Regions from separate parts of the Vibrio bathopelagicus genome, predicted to be linked through region 1. Evidence: predicted binding sites of a transcription regulator. Region 1 holds the regulator's gene; the other holds the start of a gene.

Region 1 (7,614 bases):
TTGGTTTGTCTTGGTCGTTTTCGAGATCCGTTGGCCATGCATGACGCTTTGGTTTTTTCTCTATCGATTCAATCCAACCTTTCTCTTCCAAAGTCTTGAGTACTGCGCTTCCCACTTCTTCATCAATGAACTCCTGATGAGGAACCGGGCCGTGCTCAAGCATGTGCATCACTTTGGCTTGCTTGACGGCGCGACCAAAGCCTTGCATGAATTGGTCTCTACCTGGTGGGGTCAGTTGCCATTCGACAAGCGTTGCGAAGTCAGCAGCTTTACCTTTTCGTAAAGCGCTTGGCAGAGCATTGGCAAAAGTTTCACCTAGTGGATACTGATAAAATTGGCTACACCACATTAATAGTGAGTAGACCGATTCAGGCCAAACGGGTTGGTTATCTAATAGGGCTTTAATGGGCTTAAGTTTGTCTAGCTCGAATTCAGACTCGTTAACCAGAGCCGTCACAATACCAGTTAAGGTTTGTCGTCCGAAAGGCACAGAGACTCGCCCACCAATAATCGGAAATAGGTGGCTAGGAATCTTGTAATCGAACTGCTTGTCGAGTGGTACAGGCAGTGCCACACGGGCAATCATTGGACGCATAAAGGGATGGCTTTATCTGAGTTGACGAGAGCGAACAGTCTAAAGGATAAGAACGTTAAATTCGAGGAGCAGTTTGGATGACAGAGCTTACTTGAGGCTTGAATGCTAGCTGAACTAAAAAATGATGCTTATATAGAGGGTTTAAAGAAAGTGTTGGCGAAAAATGTATCAAATCAGTTGATCCTACCTCACAGATTCATTAATATACTGCGCCTTAAAGGTATGGCTTTATCGCTTTTTAGTGATGCTGCGGTGTCTTTATTTTATTTTTTAACTACGTGTGGTGTGCGGCATAGAATCGTATAGCGACACGGCCTAACTGAGGTTTTCCCATGAAAGTCGGTATCCACCCAGAATACAAAGCAGTAACAGCAACTTGTTCTTGCGGCAACACATTCGAATTCAACTCTACTCTAGGTAAAGATGGTATTCACCTAGACGTATGTGACAAATGTCACCCATTCTACACTGGTAAGCAACGTATCGTAGATACAGGCGGCCGTGTAGATCGCTTTAACAAGCGTTTCGGTGCTCTTTCTAGCAAGAAGTAATTCTCGCTATTTAGACATGAAAAAGGACACTTCGGTGTCCTTTTTTGTTGCCTGTAATTTGAGGAAACACTAATTTTTATAACGCTCTCCGTTTATCTCGACGATAGGCTGTCGACTTGAGTTTGGCTTCATTACTTTCCCCTTTATCACTCTTCCTAGAAATCCGCTTGAAAGTTCAACAAGCGATAGCAATTTCAACTGCTCACTGGTCTTATTAGTAGTGAAATCTCGTTTTTTAATGAGACAGAGGCTTTAACTACCTAGGAACTTTGAAGTACATCTATTAACATGAACAAGATCCCCCAAATAATAATATCCTAGGAACCTACACCTATGTCTGAAGACAGCCGCCAAGACCAATCCTCTCAAGAATTATCGCCTCAAGAACGATTCCGTCAGCAAGCTCTTGATTATCATGAGTTCCCAATTCCAGGCAAAATTGCCGTAGCACTGACGAAGCCTGCAAACTCTGCAGAAGATCTAGCACTTGCTTACAGCCCTGGCGTGGCTGAGCCTGTTCGCGAGATCGCACAGAACGTTGATAACGTCTATAAATACACAGGTAAGGGCAACATGGTTGCTGTTATCTCTAACGGTACTGCGATTCTTGGCCTAGGTAACCTTGGCCCTATTGCTTCTAAACCTGTAATGGAAGGTAAAGCGCTACTGTTTAAGCGTTTTGCTGGTTTAGATTCTATCGATATTGAAGTAAAACACCGCACAATCGATGAGTTCGTTGATACGGTTGCGAATATCGCAGATACATTCGGTGGTATTAACCTAGAAGACATCAAAGCACCAGATTGTTTTGAGATTGAACGTCGCCTGATTGAGCGTTGTGATGTACCTGTATTCCACGATGACCAACACGGTACTGCGATTGTAACGGCAGCGGGTATGCTGAATGCGATTGAGCTTCAAGGTAAAAAACTGGAAGAGTGTAAGATCGTTTGTTTAGGTGCTGGCGCAGCGGCTGTAGCATGTATGGAGCTACTGATTAAGTGTGGCGCTCAGCGTGAGAAAATCTACATGCTTGACCGTAAAGGTGTGATCCACACTCGTCGTGATGACCTAAACGAATACAAAGAGCTGTTCGCAAATAACACGGACAAGCGCACGCTTGAAGATGTTATCGAAGGCGCTGACCTGTTCTTGGGCGTATCGGGTCCTAACCTGTTACCAGCAGAAGCACTAACGCTGATGGCTGATAAGCCCGTTGTGTTTGCATGTTCAAACCCAGATCCAGAGATCAAGCCTGAGCTTGCTCATGAAGTTCGTTCTGACCTTATTATGGGTACTGGCCGTAGTGATTATCCTAACCAAGTAAACAACGTACTTTGTTTCCCATTCATTTTCCGTGGTGCGCTCGATGTGCGTGCGAGCGAAATCAATGACGAAATGAAATTGGCTGCTGTTAAAGCGATTCGTGAACTTGCGAAAGAAGAAGTTCCGGCTGAAGTACTGGCTGCTGCGGGTGAAACTGCACTGGAGTTTGGTAAAGGTTACATCATTCCTAAGCCAATGGATCCACGTCTACTTCCTCGCGTAGCAAAAGCAGTAGCGGAAGCGGCGGTTGAGTCTGGCGTTGCTCGTATTGAGATGCCTGCTAACTATATGGCATAGACACTGGATGGCGTAGCCGCTTGTGATTGCGGCTTCGCGATTGAGTGAAAAAGAATAATAAAAAACCGACCCATTAGGAGTCGGTTTTTTTATGTCTATCATTCACTGCGCAGTTATAGAGGACGTAGTGGTTGATGTTACAAATAGGGTTCAGTTATCGCGAATCAATATTGAAGGCAGTGACTGAGTTATTGTTATTCTTCGTCAAATGCTTCGAACTCGATACCCATCTCTGTCATCAGTTTTTTCACTTCAGTAGGAATATCGTCTGGACGGTCTTTACGAAGGTCTTCATCCGTTGGTAGTGGTTGGCCTGTGTACGCATGTAGAAAGGCTTCGCACAGTAGCTCACTGTTTGTTGCATGGCGTAGGTTATTAATCTGGCGGCGAGTGCGCTCGTCAGTAAGAACCTTTAACACTTTTAGAGGGATAGAAACTGTAATTTTCTTTACTTGTTCGCTTTTCTTTCCATGCTCAGCATATGGGCTTATGTATTCACCATTCCAGTCGGCCATTGCGTACCTTCATCACTTTAGTTGTTAGAATAAATTAATAGTGGTGATTTTAGCGGGATTTACTGCCATAAGCAAAGACATATGGACGTCTAGAAGTGTTGACGTCTCACGTTTATGAAAGTAAAGTGAATAACATATATCTAACACAGCCGCAAAATGCCGACAAGCAGCTGTGATTCTCAGACGCAAAACTTGTAAGGAAGCACCTATGAGCAGCCGGAAGCCAGCAACCATCGCAGTACGTACTGGTATCGAGTCAGACACGCAACACCATGCCGTTGTCCCACCAATTTATCTTTCGACTAACTATGGGTTTCCCGCTTTTGGTGAAGTGCCAAAGTATGACTATACCCGCTCTGGTAACCCAAACCGTGGTTTATTAGAAACGGCACTGTTTGAGCTTGAGTCTGGTAAAGGCGCGGTTGTTACTAACTGTGGTACTTCGGCGCTTAACTTATGGGTTTCTGCTTTCTTAGGTGGCGATGATCTTATTATCGCACCACACGATTGCTACGGCGGCACTTACCGTCTGTTTAACACACGCTCACTTAAAGGTGACTTCAAAGTTCTGTTTGTTGATCAATCGGATCAAGCCGCGCTGGATGCCGCGATCGCGCTTAAGCCAAAGTTGATCTTAATTGAAACGCCATCGAATCCATTAGTTCGTGTGGTTGATATTGCAGAAACTTGCCGCAAAGCGAAAGAAGTGGGTGCTCTGGTTGCTGTCGATAACACGTTTTTGACGCCTGTGTTCCAAAAGCCTTTAGAGCTGGGTGCTGATTTTGTTATTCATTCAACCACTAAATACATCAACGGACACTCGGATGTTATTGGTGGCGTTGTGGTGACGAAAACTGAAGAGCACGCTGAAGAACTAGCATGGTGGGGCAACTGTATTGGTGCAACCGGCACACCATTTGATAGCTACATGACGCTCCGCGGTATTCGTACGCTAGGTGCGCGTATGCGTGTTCACGAAGAAAGTTCACGTGAAATTCTGACGGCTCTGCAACAACAAGATCTGGTGGGTACGATTTACCACCCAAGCCTTCCTGAACATCCAGGTCACGAGATAGCCAAGAAACAGCAGTTGGGCTTTGGCTCCATGTTGAGCTTTGAGTTTGCGGGCTCTTTTGAAGCACTTAAATATTTTGTAGATAAGTTAGAGCTATTTTCTTTGGCTGAATCACTGGGTGGTGTTGAAAGCCTGATTTGTCACCCTGCGTCGATGACTCACCGTGCGATGGGCGAAGAAGCTCTAGCAGAAGCGGGTGTTTCTCAACAGCTACTACGCCTTTCTGTTGGCCTTGAAGATGCAGAAGACCTAATCGACGATCTCAAGCAAGCCTTCGAAAAAACACAAGGCTTTATCGCTGAAGGGGAGAGTTAATAATGGCAACCTTTCGCCAGCTACATAAATTTGGTGGTAGCAGTTTAGCGAACGCTGAATGTTACCAACGCGTGGTCAACATTCTTAGAGAATACTCATCAGCAACCGATCTAGTCGTTGTATCGGCGGCAGGTAAAACTACCAACCGTTTGATTGAGTTTGTTGAAGCGCTCGACAAAGATGGCCGCATTGCTCATGAATGCCTACAAACCCTTCGTCAGTTCCAGCTTGAACTGATTGAAGCATTGCTTGAAGGTGAAGTTGCTTCTCAACTAACGGCAACCATCCAACAAGAATTTACCGCTTTGGGTGAGCTCACAGCTCCCTTGAGCGAAGCACAGAAAGCGCAAGTGCTTGGTCATGGTGAGGTTTGGTCTTCACGTTTGTTGGCGACTTTGTTGTGCCAGCATGACTTACAAGCGGTTGCTCAAGATGCACGTGCCTTTTTACGTGCAGAAGCGGGTGCTCAACCTGAAGTTGACCGCGCACGCTCTTATCCTCTGATTAAAGAAGCCCTAGCGCAGCATGCCCATTGTCGCGTGGTGATTACGGGCTTTATGGCTCAGAACTGCGAAGGTGAAACGGTACTGCTCGGCCGTAACGGTTCGGATTACTCAGCAACTGTGATTGGTGCTTTGGCTGAAGTTGAACGTGTGACGATTTGGAGTGACGTGGCTGGCGTATACAGTGCCGACCCACGTTTGGTTTCAGATGCGTGTTTATTGCCACTGCTTCGTCTTGATGAAGCCAGCGAACTAGCTCGCCTAGCCGCTCCCGTGCTGCATAGCCGAACGCTGCAGCCTGTGGCACAAAGTGCTATGGATCTCAGCTTACGTTGCAGCTATCAGCCTGAAGCGGGCTCTACACAGATAGAGCGAGTTCTGGCATCAGGTCGTGGTGCAAAAATCATTACCTCTTTGGATGAAGTTCTTATCGTGCAACTGACCTTTGGTCACGGCCATGATTTTGACCGTCTAGAAAGTGAAGTGCTGGAAGGGCTTAAGCGCGCTCAATTAGAGCCGCTTGCTTATGAGCTTGAACCGGATCAGCACTGCTTGCGTCTTGCTTACACAGAAGAGATTGCTGGTGGCGCTCTGGAATATCTACAAGACCACGCGATTGAAGCTGAGATTAAGCTCAAAGAAGGTTTCTCTCTGATTGCGGCGGTGGGTGCGGGGGTGACTAAAAACCCGAATCATTGCTACGGTTTCTACCAACAACTTAAGAGCTCGCCGGTTGAATTCATTTCAGAAGCGAACTCAGGCTTGAGTTTGGTGGCTGTGATTCGTAAGAGTGAGACATCAAGCCTAGTGAAAGGCATTCACTCTCAATTGTTCCAAGCGCAGAAGCGTGTTGCGATTGCTTTATGTGGCAAGGGCAACATTGGTTCAAGTTGGTTAAGTCTGTTTGCTGAGCAAAAAGCGGAACTTGAAAAGCGCCGTGGAATGAACTTTGAGTTGGTTGCGGTGGTTGATAGCCAAACCTATTGGTTCGACGAACAAGGCATTGATGCGACTTCAGTTGGTAAACGCTTTGATGACGAAGCGATTGCTAACAATGGTAACGACTGGTTAGAGCGTTTGGGCTCTATTCAGGGCTACGATGAAGCAGTGGTACTTGATGTCACCGCAAGCCCTGTACTTGCAGCAAAATATCTGCAAATCGCACAGCAAGGTATTCACCTGATCTCGGCTAACAAGGTGGCCGGTTCTGCATCAAGCGAGTATTACCACCAAGTTCAAGATGCTTTCGCTAAGATCAGCCGTCATTGGTTGTACAACGCGACAGTAGGTGCTGGCTTACCGATTAACCACACGGTACGTGACCTGCGTGAAAGCGGCGATGACATCATCGCACTATCGGGTATCTTCTCGGGCACTTTGTCTTGGTTATTCCAACAGTTCGATGGCACAGTGCCATTCAGTGAGTTGGTTGACTTAGCGTGGCAACAAGGCCTGACGGAACCGGATCCTCGTGCTGACCTCGACGGCTCAGACGTGATGCGTAAGCTGGTGATTCTGGCGCGTGAATCGGGTTTAGATATTGAACCTGAAAACGTAAAAGTGGAATCACTGGTACCAGCAGAGCTGCAAGACCTATCAGTTGATGATTTCTTTGATAAGGCTTCTGTGCTGAGCGAAGAGTTGGCTGAACGTTTAGAAAAAGCACATTCTCAGCAGAAAGTTCTACGTTACGTAGCGCGTTTAGAGAAGAATGGTAAGGCAACGGTAGGTGTTGAGGCATTATCGAAAGAGCACGCACTGGCGAACTTACTGCCTTGCGACAACATCTTTGCGATTGAGAGTAAATGGTATAAAGATAATCCATTGGTTATTCGTGGCCCAGGTGCCGGTCGTGAAGTGACAGCGGGGGCGATTCAGTCGGACCTAAACAGAATGTCTAGTCTGTTTTAAACGCTAAATAGCATACTATCCACTAAGATAAATAAGGCTGAAAGCACGATGTGTTTTTCAGCCTTTTTTCTACATTATTTCTGCTTTGCGACCCATCAATCGACTTGAGTTTTACTCACGATCTACTTGAGAAAAATTCATAATCGATCTGTTGACATTAAATCGTATTCAATACATTCTATGGACATATAGACGTCTAAACGTCGTTTGAAGGATTTAAGATTTTTTAGTGGTTGCTTTTGCCACAGGGAGAGTAAGATGGGATACACACACGCAGGCCATATCGACGCTTTGAATCAGAATATCGCTGAGCTTTCTGACAACATCAATGTGTCATTTGAATTCTTTCCACCAAGCAGTGAGAAGATGGAAGAAACACTGTGGAACTCTGTTCACCGTCTTAAAACACTTCAACCTAAATTTGTATCGGTAACCTATGGTGCAAACTCGGGCGAACGTGATCGTACCCACTCAATCATTAAAGAAATCAAAAACCAAACTGGCCTAGTGGCAGCACCACACTTAA
Region 2 (7,614 bases), 530 kb from region 1:
AAAACGCTCAGGTAAAACACACTCTGTTTCTTCGCCATAATAGTTGTTAATGCATAGCAGAGTTTGCCCTTCACTCTCACGAACATACGCAAAAATGGATGGGTGCTCAGGCAGTAGGTCTTGATAACGACCATGAGTAATCACTGGCACTTCTTTACGTAACTCAATCAAACTCTTGTAGAAATAGAAAACAGAGTCTTTATCTTCCAACGCTTGCTCGGCATTGATCTCGGTGTAGTTATTAGCAACATCTAACCATGGCTGTGATTGTGAAAAGCCTGCGTAAATTTCATTGTTCCAATGCATTGGCGTACGAGAGTTATCACGAGATTTCTGCGCTAAAATCGCCATCATATCTTCATGATCCACACCATCACGGTTAACCATGATGTCGTACATATTGGTGCTCTCTACATCACGATATTGACTGATGTCGGTATAACCAGGGTTAGTCATACCAATCTCTTCACCTTGATAGATATAAGGTGTGCCTTGCATCATGTGCACAGAAGCAGCCAACATTTTGGCCGATTCAACACGATATTGTTGATCGTTACCCAAGCGACTCACTACTCTCGGTTGGTCATGGTTACACCAAAACAGTGCTCCCCACCCCTTACCATTCAGACCTGTTTGCCAGTGATTGAAGATCGACTTGAGCTGTAAGAAATCGAACGGAGCATTGGTCCATTTCTCACCGTTGGTGTAATCAACCTTAAGGTGGTGGAAGTTAAACACCATCGACAACTCACTGTTATCAATGTTTGAGTATTGCTGACAATGTTCCAACGTGGTTGAAGACATCTCGCCAACCGTAACACTGCCGTATTTCTGAAATACCGCTTCGCTGATCTCTTTTAGATATTCATGCACTCGTGGGCCATCAGTATAGAAACGGCGACCATCACCGATATCATCATTAGGGAAATCTTGCTGCTTTGAAATCAGGTTGATCACATCTAAACGGAAACCATCAACGCCCTTTTCAGCCCAGAAGCTGATAACGTCTTTTACTTCTTCACGTACAACAGGGTTTTCCCAGTTGAGGTCGGCCTGTTCTTTCGCAAATAAATGTAAGAAGTACTGCCCAGTGGCCTCATCCATTTCCCATGCATTACCACCAAACTTAGACTGCCAGTTAGTTGGTGCTTGACCGTTTACTGGGTCTTTCCAGATGTAGTAATCGCGGTATGGGCTATTTTTGTCACCCAATGCAGACTGGAACCATGCATGCTCGGTTGAAGTGTGGTTTACCACGATATCCATCACGATACGGATGCCACGTTGGTGGGCTTCAGACAGTAACAGGTCGAAGTCTTCCATGGTGCCGAATTGAGGGTTAATCGCGTAGTAGTCGGAGATATCGTAACCATTGTCGATCATGGGTGACGCGTAAACTGGGGTTAGCCAAATCGCATCCACGCTCAAATGTTTAAGGTAATCCAGTTTCGAAATGATCCCTTTGATATCGCCAGTACCTTTACTACCACTGTCGCAGAAGCTCTTTGGGTAGATTTGATAGATGGTTGCGGTTTTCCACCAACTTTCATCATGCTCAGTCATCGCCATCTCTAACACTCACTTACCAGAAAATATAAATAAAAAATCACCATGAAAATCATGGTCGAATAGCCGTTATACCAATCACAGTAAGTAAGTGTTCAGAAATAGCGCAGGAAAAAGGCTTGAGAACAAGGCGTAATTTTTTGATAAGTAGTTATTCTACAATCAAAAATTATAACGCAGTTATCGAGCGTTTTAACCAGCTAGGATGACCAGTTAGTTACTACGATTGGTATTATTCCTAAGAGAAAAAACGATGACTCACTTGAAGTCATCGCTTGTTAAATGCATTACGCGTTGGCGGTTTCTAGCTCGCCTTTCATCTGTGCTCGTTTATAGAAGAACAATGTCAGCGTTATCGGCAGTACAACTGCCACCAGCATCGCGACTAAGTAAATCGACCAATATTGCGGTTGAATCGATAAGATACCTGGTAAGCCACCAACACCGATACCATTCGCCATCACACCGGCACTGCCACAAATCGCGGCGGCCGCAGCACTGCCGATCATTGCGCTCAGCATTGGAAATTTGTATTTAAGGTTGATGCCGTACATCGCAGGTTCCGTTACACCTAGGTAAGCTGAGATTGCTGCTGGTACCGAGATGTCTCGTTCCCCTTCCCGCTTACTCAAAATAATGATGCCGACAACCGCAGAAGCTTGTGCAATGTTTGATAGCGCAATCAAAGGCCAGATAGGTGTGCCACCAAGATCTTGCATCAGTTGCAGATCCACAGCGTTGGTTGTGTGGTGAATCCCCGTAATCACCAAAGGTGCGTATAGGAAGCCAAAGACCACTGAGCCAAGAATCGCGAAGTCACCTGTCATTGCCACCTTGGCAGCAAATGCCACACCATCACCTAACATACGACCGAATGGGCCTATGAAAGCGTGCGCTAGAATCACAGACAAGATGATCGAGACAAATGGCACCACAACAAGATACAAATAAGAAGGAACAATGCGCTTAAGATTGGTCTCAATGAAGGCCAGAGCCACACCCGCTAACATCGCAGGGATCACCTGCGCTTGGTAGCCGACCTTCTCAATCACGAACAAGCCAAAATCCCACACCTCAGGTACCGATTTACCTATCATGTAAGCGTTCATCAACTGTGGAGAAACCAAGGTCACACCGAGCGTAATACCCAAAATAGGCGTTCCGCCGAGTTTCTTAACCGTTGCCCAACACACACCAACCGGTAGGAAGAAGAAAATAGCTTCGCCAATCAGCCACAAAAATGAGTGAACGGTTGCCCAGAATTGACTGATTTCAACCAAGGTTTTGCCGTCGAACATGCGAATGTCGCCAATCACATTACGGAAACCAAGAATCAAACCACCCGTAATAATGGCAGGCAGAAGTGGTACAAAAATTTCGGCTAAATGGGAGATACCACGCTCAAGGAAGTTCATATTCTGACGAGCCGCCAGTTTCGCCTCATCTTTTGATGATGCATCTTTGCCTGTTTGCTCAATCAGAAGTGCGTACACCTCATCAACCTCGGTGCCAATAACCACTTGGAATTGACCTGCGTTAGTAAAGCAGCCTTTTACCAGCTTTAGCTTCTCTAATTCTGCTTTGTTCGCTTTCTCTGTATCATTCAATACAAAACGCAGTCGAGTCAGACAATGGCTGACACTCGCAATGTTCTCTTTGCCACCGACTAACTCGATAAGACGCGCAACGTCTTGCTTCGCTATCTTACTCATACTACCCCACCCTGGTTTCATTCAATTACTCATCTAAACCATGCAGCTATAGCTACTCAGATTTAGATTTATGGGAACATTCCCAATCACGATTATTATAATGCCCACATGAATGATAAATTAAAATGGGAACAGTCCCATTAATTGAAAGAGATCACACTCTAATTTTAATCTAAGCGGTTCAATTTCGCTTGATTGAGTAGATTATAGAATAGGTGATTGGGTGTGATGAGAGATCTCAGCATTGCCTAAAAGCTGGGATATCAATAGATTAGCGGCCAATTTACCCGCGGATTGATACCCAGGATCAATGCTAAATACTCGCGGGAACAAGAAAGAGAGAAGATCATTACCACCAACGCCGGTGACGACCACATCTTCACGTTGTAGCTCTTGCAGGCGTTTGATTACGCCGAGGGCAATTGTGTCACTGGCACACACGATAGCTTGAGTTACAGGGGTAAGAACCTCATCCACCAGCTGATAAGCGCTTTCATGATGAAGTTGACCAGTACGATAATTCGCAATCAAACCAGTATTTTTACACCACTCAAGATAAGCCTTAAGACGCAGTTCACCGGTTGACTTATCACTTGGATCAACGCCAATGAAACCAACCTCAGAGATCCCCTGATCTGCTAAATGCGTTAACGCACTATTGATCACCTGTTGGTTATCATAGTTAATCGACGTCACGTTCTCGGTATCCAGAGCAATCACCACCGCTTTGTGTTCCCATGCTTCGATCGCTGGAATATCACAGTCCGTAAAGCCAAACACAATGATGCCATCTACGTTGCGACGCTTGAGTACCTGAAGGTGCTCATTGGCTTTTTCTCTATCTAGCTGACTTTCCATGATCACGACATCGTAATCCGCTCGATACAATTCGGTCAGCATAGTGCTAACAGCCTTGTTTTCAGAAGGAGAGTCCAAACGAGAAATAATCACGCCGATGACTTTCTGACTGCCACCACGCATAGACTGCGCAGACTTTGAAGGCGTGTACCCAGATTCTTGAATTACTCTTTCCACCCTTTCACGGGTTTCAGGTTTCACTTTTGGATCATTGGTCAGAACACGAGATACGGTTGACTTACCAACACCGGACAGCTTAGCAATATCGAGAATAGTGAGTTTTTTGCTCATAAAAAGTCTAACGTTAAAGGGAGAGAAGAAAAAGTGAGGGACATAATCCCTCACTTAACTGTTTGTAAATTTCAGCAGGTAACTATGACTTACTTTTGGCAATTTTTATAGACGACACGGCCAAGTTCTAGACGTGCGTTGTCACCTTTAGTACGCAAAGTAACGCTGTTGAGCAATTCAGAGGTGCCATCATCTAAGATGTATTTCGTTCCTGAGCCTGCCGCTATTTGAGTCAAGCGATATTCATTGTCAGGCAAACGTAATACCGCTTTTTCATTACCAAGGTAAGCCACCTTAAATGAAGCGTCAGACTCGCACTGATAAGTTACGAATTGATCATCCGATACTACGCTATCAGGCGCTGCTGATTTAGAGCACCCAACTAACGCTACCGAACATAGAGATGCTATCAACAAAGCTTTCATACTGCGTTCCTCATCTTTATATAGTGGGCAAATATAGTGAACAACACTCATTTGCATACTGAGCGATAGGTCTGTGTTTAGCCTTTCAGATATGATGGTACATCTTTGATGCTATCCAATACGACACTGGCAAGTGCCTCACCCTTTTCAGTCACGGGCTTACCGGTTCTCACCAATACTCGGGTACCAACACCAGCAGCTTCTGCTGCCATCATGTCTTCAGCTTTATCGCCGATCATGACAGAGTTAGCCATATCAATTTTCAGAAAGTCACGCGCTGAAATGAACATGCCTGGCTTTGGCTTACGACATTCACAATCTTGCTTGTAATCACCAATGCCATGCTCAGCGTGGTGAGGACAGTAATAGATGCCATCTAGCTCAACGCCGTTATCAACAAAGTTCCAATCCATCCACTGCGTCAAAGAAAGAAAACGATCTTCGCTAAACTTGCCGCGAGCAATACCAGATTGGTTGGTCACAAGTACCAATAAATAGCCCATATCTTTAAACGCTTTCGCCGCTTCAAATACACCATCGATGTATTCAAAGTCATGCTCATCATGTACGTAGCCGTGATCAACGTTAATCACACCATCACGATCTAAAAAAACAGCCGGTTTAGACAAAATTCAGTTCTCTATCAACTCTCTATTAATCATTAATTATTACACGCTTTATTTGCTTCATCACTATCTATTTAGTTTTGCGTTCGTTAACGATTTGTTTCTAACCTGGCAACACGATCGACGTTTAGCCGTCTAGACGTAAAAATATCTATTGACTTAGATCATAGAACACCATAGCATCGTCTGTAAATCGAACGAGCTATCGATATATTATTCTGTTTTACCTGCACGAGTTCCCCTATGATTAAAGTGAATCAAGTCAACAAGGTTTTCTATCAAGGCACTAAAGAAATCAATGCCTTAATTGATATCAACCTCCACATTCCTCAAGGTCAAATCTTTGGAGTCATTGGCTCTTCAGGTGCAGGCAAAAGTACCCTAATCCGCTGTGTAAACATGTTGGAAGCCCCTACCTCTGGTGAAGTGATTGTTGACGGTATTGACCTAACAAAACTCAGCAAATCAGAACTCAGCGAAGCGCGTCGTAACATCGGCATGATCTTCCAGCACTTCAATCTGCTGTCTTCTCGTACTGTTTTTAACAATGTCGCATTGCCTTTAGAGCTTGCTGGTAAAGATAAAGCGGTTATTGAGGCGAAAGTCAGTGAGTTACTTAATCTTGTAGGCCTATCAGACAAGCGTGACACCTACCCTGCCAACTTGAGTGGCGGTCAAAAGCAGCGTGTTGCGATAGCTCGCGCACTGGCATCTGACCCGAAAGTATTGTTGTGTGATGAAGCGACCAGTGCACTGGACCCTGCAACGACTCAATCTATTCTTGAGCTGCTGCGTGAAATAAACCGCAAGCTGAACATCACTATCCTGCTTATTACTCATGAAATGGATGTAGTGAAAAGCATTTGTCACGAAGTGGCGATCATTGGCGGTGGTGAATTAGTAGAGAAAGGGACTGTCGGTGACATCTTTGCACACCCTAAGACAGAACTCGCGCATCAATTTATTCGCTCAACGCTGGATCTAACGATTCCTGAAGATTACCAAGCACGCTTGCAAGAGACTCGCGTAAACAGCAGCTACCCGTTGGTACGTCTTGAGTTTACTGGCGCAACGGTTGATGCTCCGCTGATGACGCAGATTGCACGTAAATTCAATATCGATGTCAGCATCTTAAGCTCTGACCTTGATTACGCCGGCGGTGTGAAGTTCGGCATGATGGTCGCTGAGCTGTTCGGTAATGAAGCAGATGATAATGCTGCTATCCAATTCCTACGCGACAACAATGTAAAAGTAGAGGTGCTTGGTTATGTCCTTTAGTTTCAACGAGATTGCTGACTGGATCAGCCTTAACGGTAACCTTCTATTAGGCGCAACAGGCGAAACGCTTTACATGGTTGCTGTCGCTGGCATTGTTGGCTTCGCTGTCGGTATCCCATTAGGCGTGATTCTACATACGACTAAAAAAGGTGGTCTGTTAGAGAACACCAAACTAAACAAAATTCTCGGTGCGGTTGTAAACGTGGGTCGTTCAGTGCCTTTCTTAGTACTGATGGTTGCGATTATCCCATTGACTAAGATGCTGATTGGTACCTTCATCGGTACGACAGCAGCGATTGTTCCACTGACGATTGGCGCTATCCCATTCGTAGCTCGACTTATCGAGAGCGCGCTACTTGAAGTACCAACAGGTCTAGTAGAAGCAGCTCAATCAATGGGCGCAACACCAACACAAATCATCAATAAGGTTCTGCTTCCTGAAGCACTACCGACTATCATCAACTCAGTAACGATTACGCTAGTGACTTTGGTGAGCTACTCGGCAATGGCAGGTACTGTAGGTGGTGGTGGCCTAGGTGATGTCGCGATTCGTTACGGATTCCACCGTTACGATGTGACCATCATGGCTGTAACGGTAGTGATGTTGATTGTGCTGGTACAAATTATTCAATCAATCGGTGATTCATTAGTTCGCCGCGTTGACCACAGATAAAAACTGACAGCGTTATGCATTAATACCGAGTTTTTAAAAGACGTAACGTCATCTGAACCAAATTAAATAGAGTTATTAAAAGGAGATTATTATGAAATTTAACCTTAAAGGTTTACTTACTATCGCAGCAGCGGCATCAGCGCTAGTACTAGCAGGTTGTGGTGACAAAGAAGTCGACACTTCTA

The links. The regulator MetJ, encoded in region 1, represses methionine synthesis genes. The targets are predictions, from matches to a motif close to TTAGACNTNTANANGTCTAA.
Region 2: a site for MetJ is predicted at 5,606-5,625, ahead of metN (methionine ABC transporter ATP-binding protein MetN). Genes of this name have one in related genera too.

What each region holds. Positions count from the first base shown of each region.
Region 1 is NZ_CP062500.1:3,346,268-3,353,881, reverse strand. Features, by position in the region: gene priA (primosomal protein N') at 1-595, opposite strand, end outside; gene rpmE (50S ribosomal protein L31) at 928-1,146, shown strand; gene IHV80_RS15020 (malic enzyme-like NAD(P)-binding protein) at 1,480-2,769, shown strand; gene metJ (met regulon transcriptional regulator MetJ) at 2,964-3,284, opposite strand; gene IHV80_RS15010 (O-succinylhomoserine (thiol)-lyase) at 3,493-4,674, shown strand; gene IHV80_RS15005 (bifunctional aspartate kinase/homoserine dehydrogenase II) at 4,677-7,088, shown strand; gene metF (methylenetetrahydrofolate reductase) at 7,347-7,614, shown strand, end outside.
Region 2 is NZ_CP062500.1:2,812,176-2,819,789, forward strand. Features, by position in the region: gene treC (alpha,alpha-phosphotrehalase) at 1-1,569, opposite strand, end outside; gene treB (PTS trehalose transporter subunit IIBC) at 1,854-3,278, opposite strand; gene treR (trehalose operon repressor TreR) at 3,483-4,427, opposite strand; gene IHV80_RS12445 (MliC family protein) at 4,517-4,852, opposite strand; gene gmhB (D-glycero-beta-D-manno-heptose 1,7-bisphosphate 7-phosphatase) at 4,930-5,481, opposite strand; gene metN (methionine ABC transporter ATP-binding protein MetN) at 5,722-6,756, shown strand; gene IHV80_RS12460 (methionine ABC transporter permease) at 6,746-7,429, shown strand; gene IHV80_RS12465 (MetQ/NlpA family lipoprotein) at 7,521-7,614, shown strand, end outside.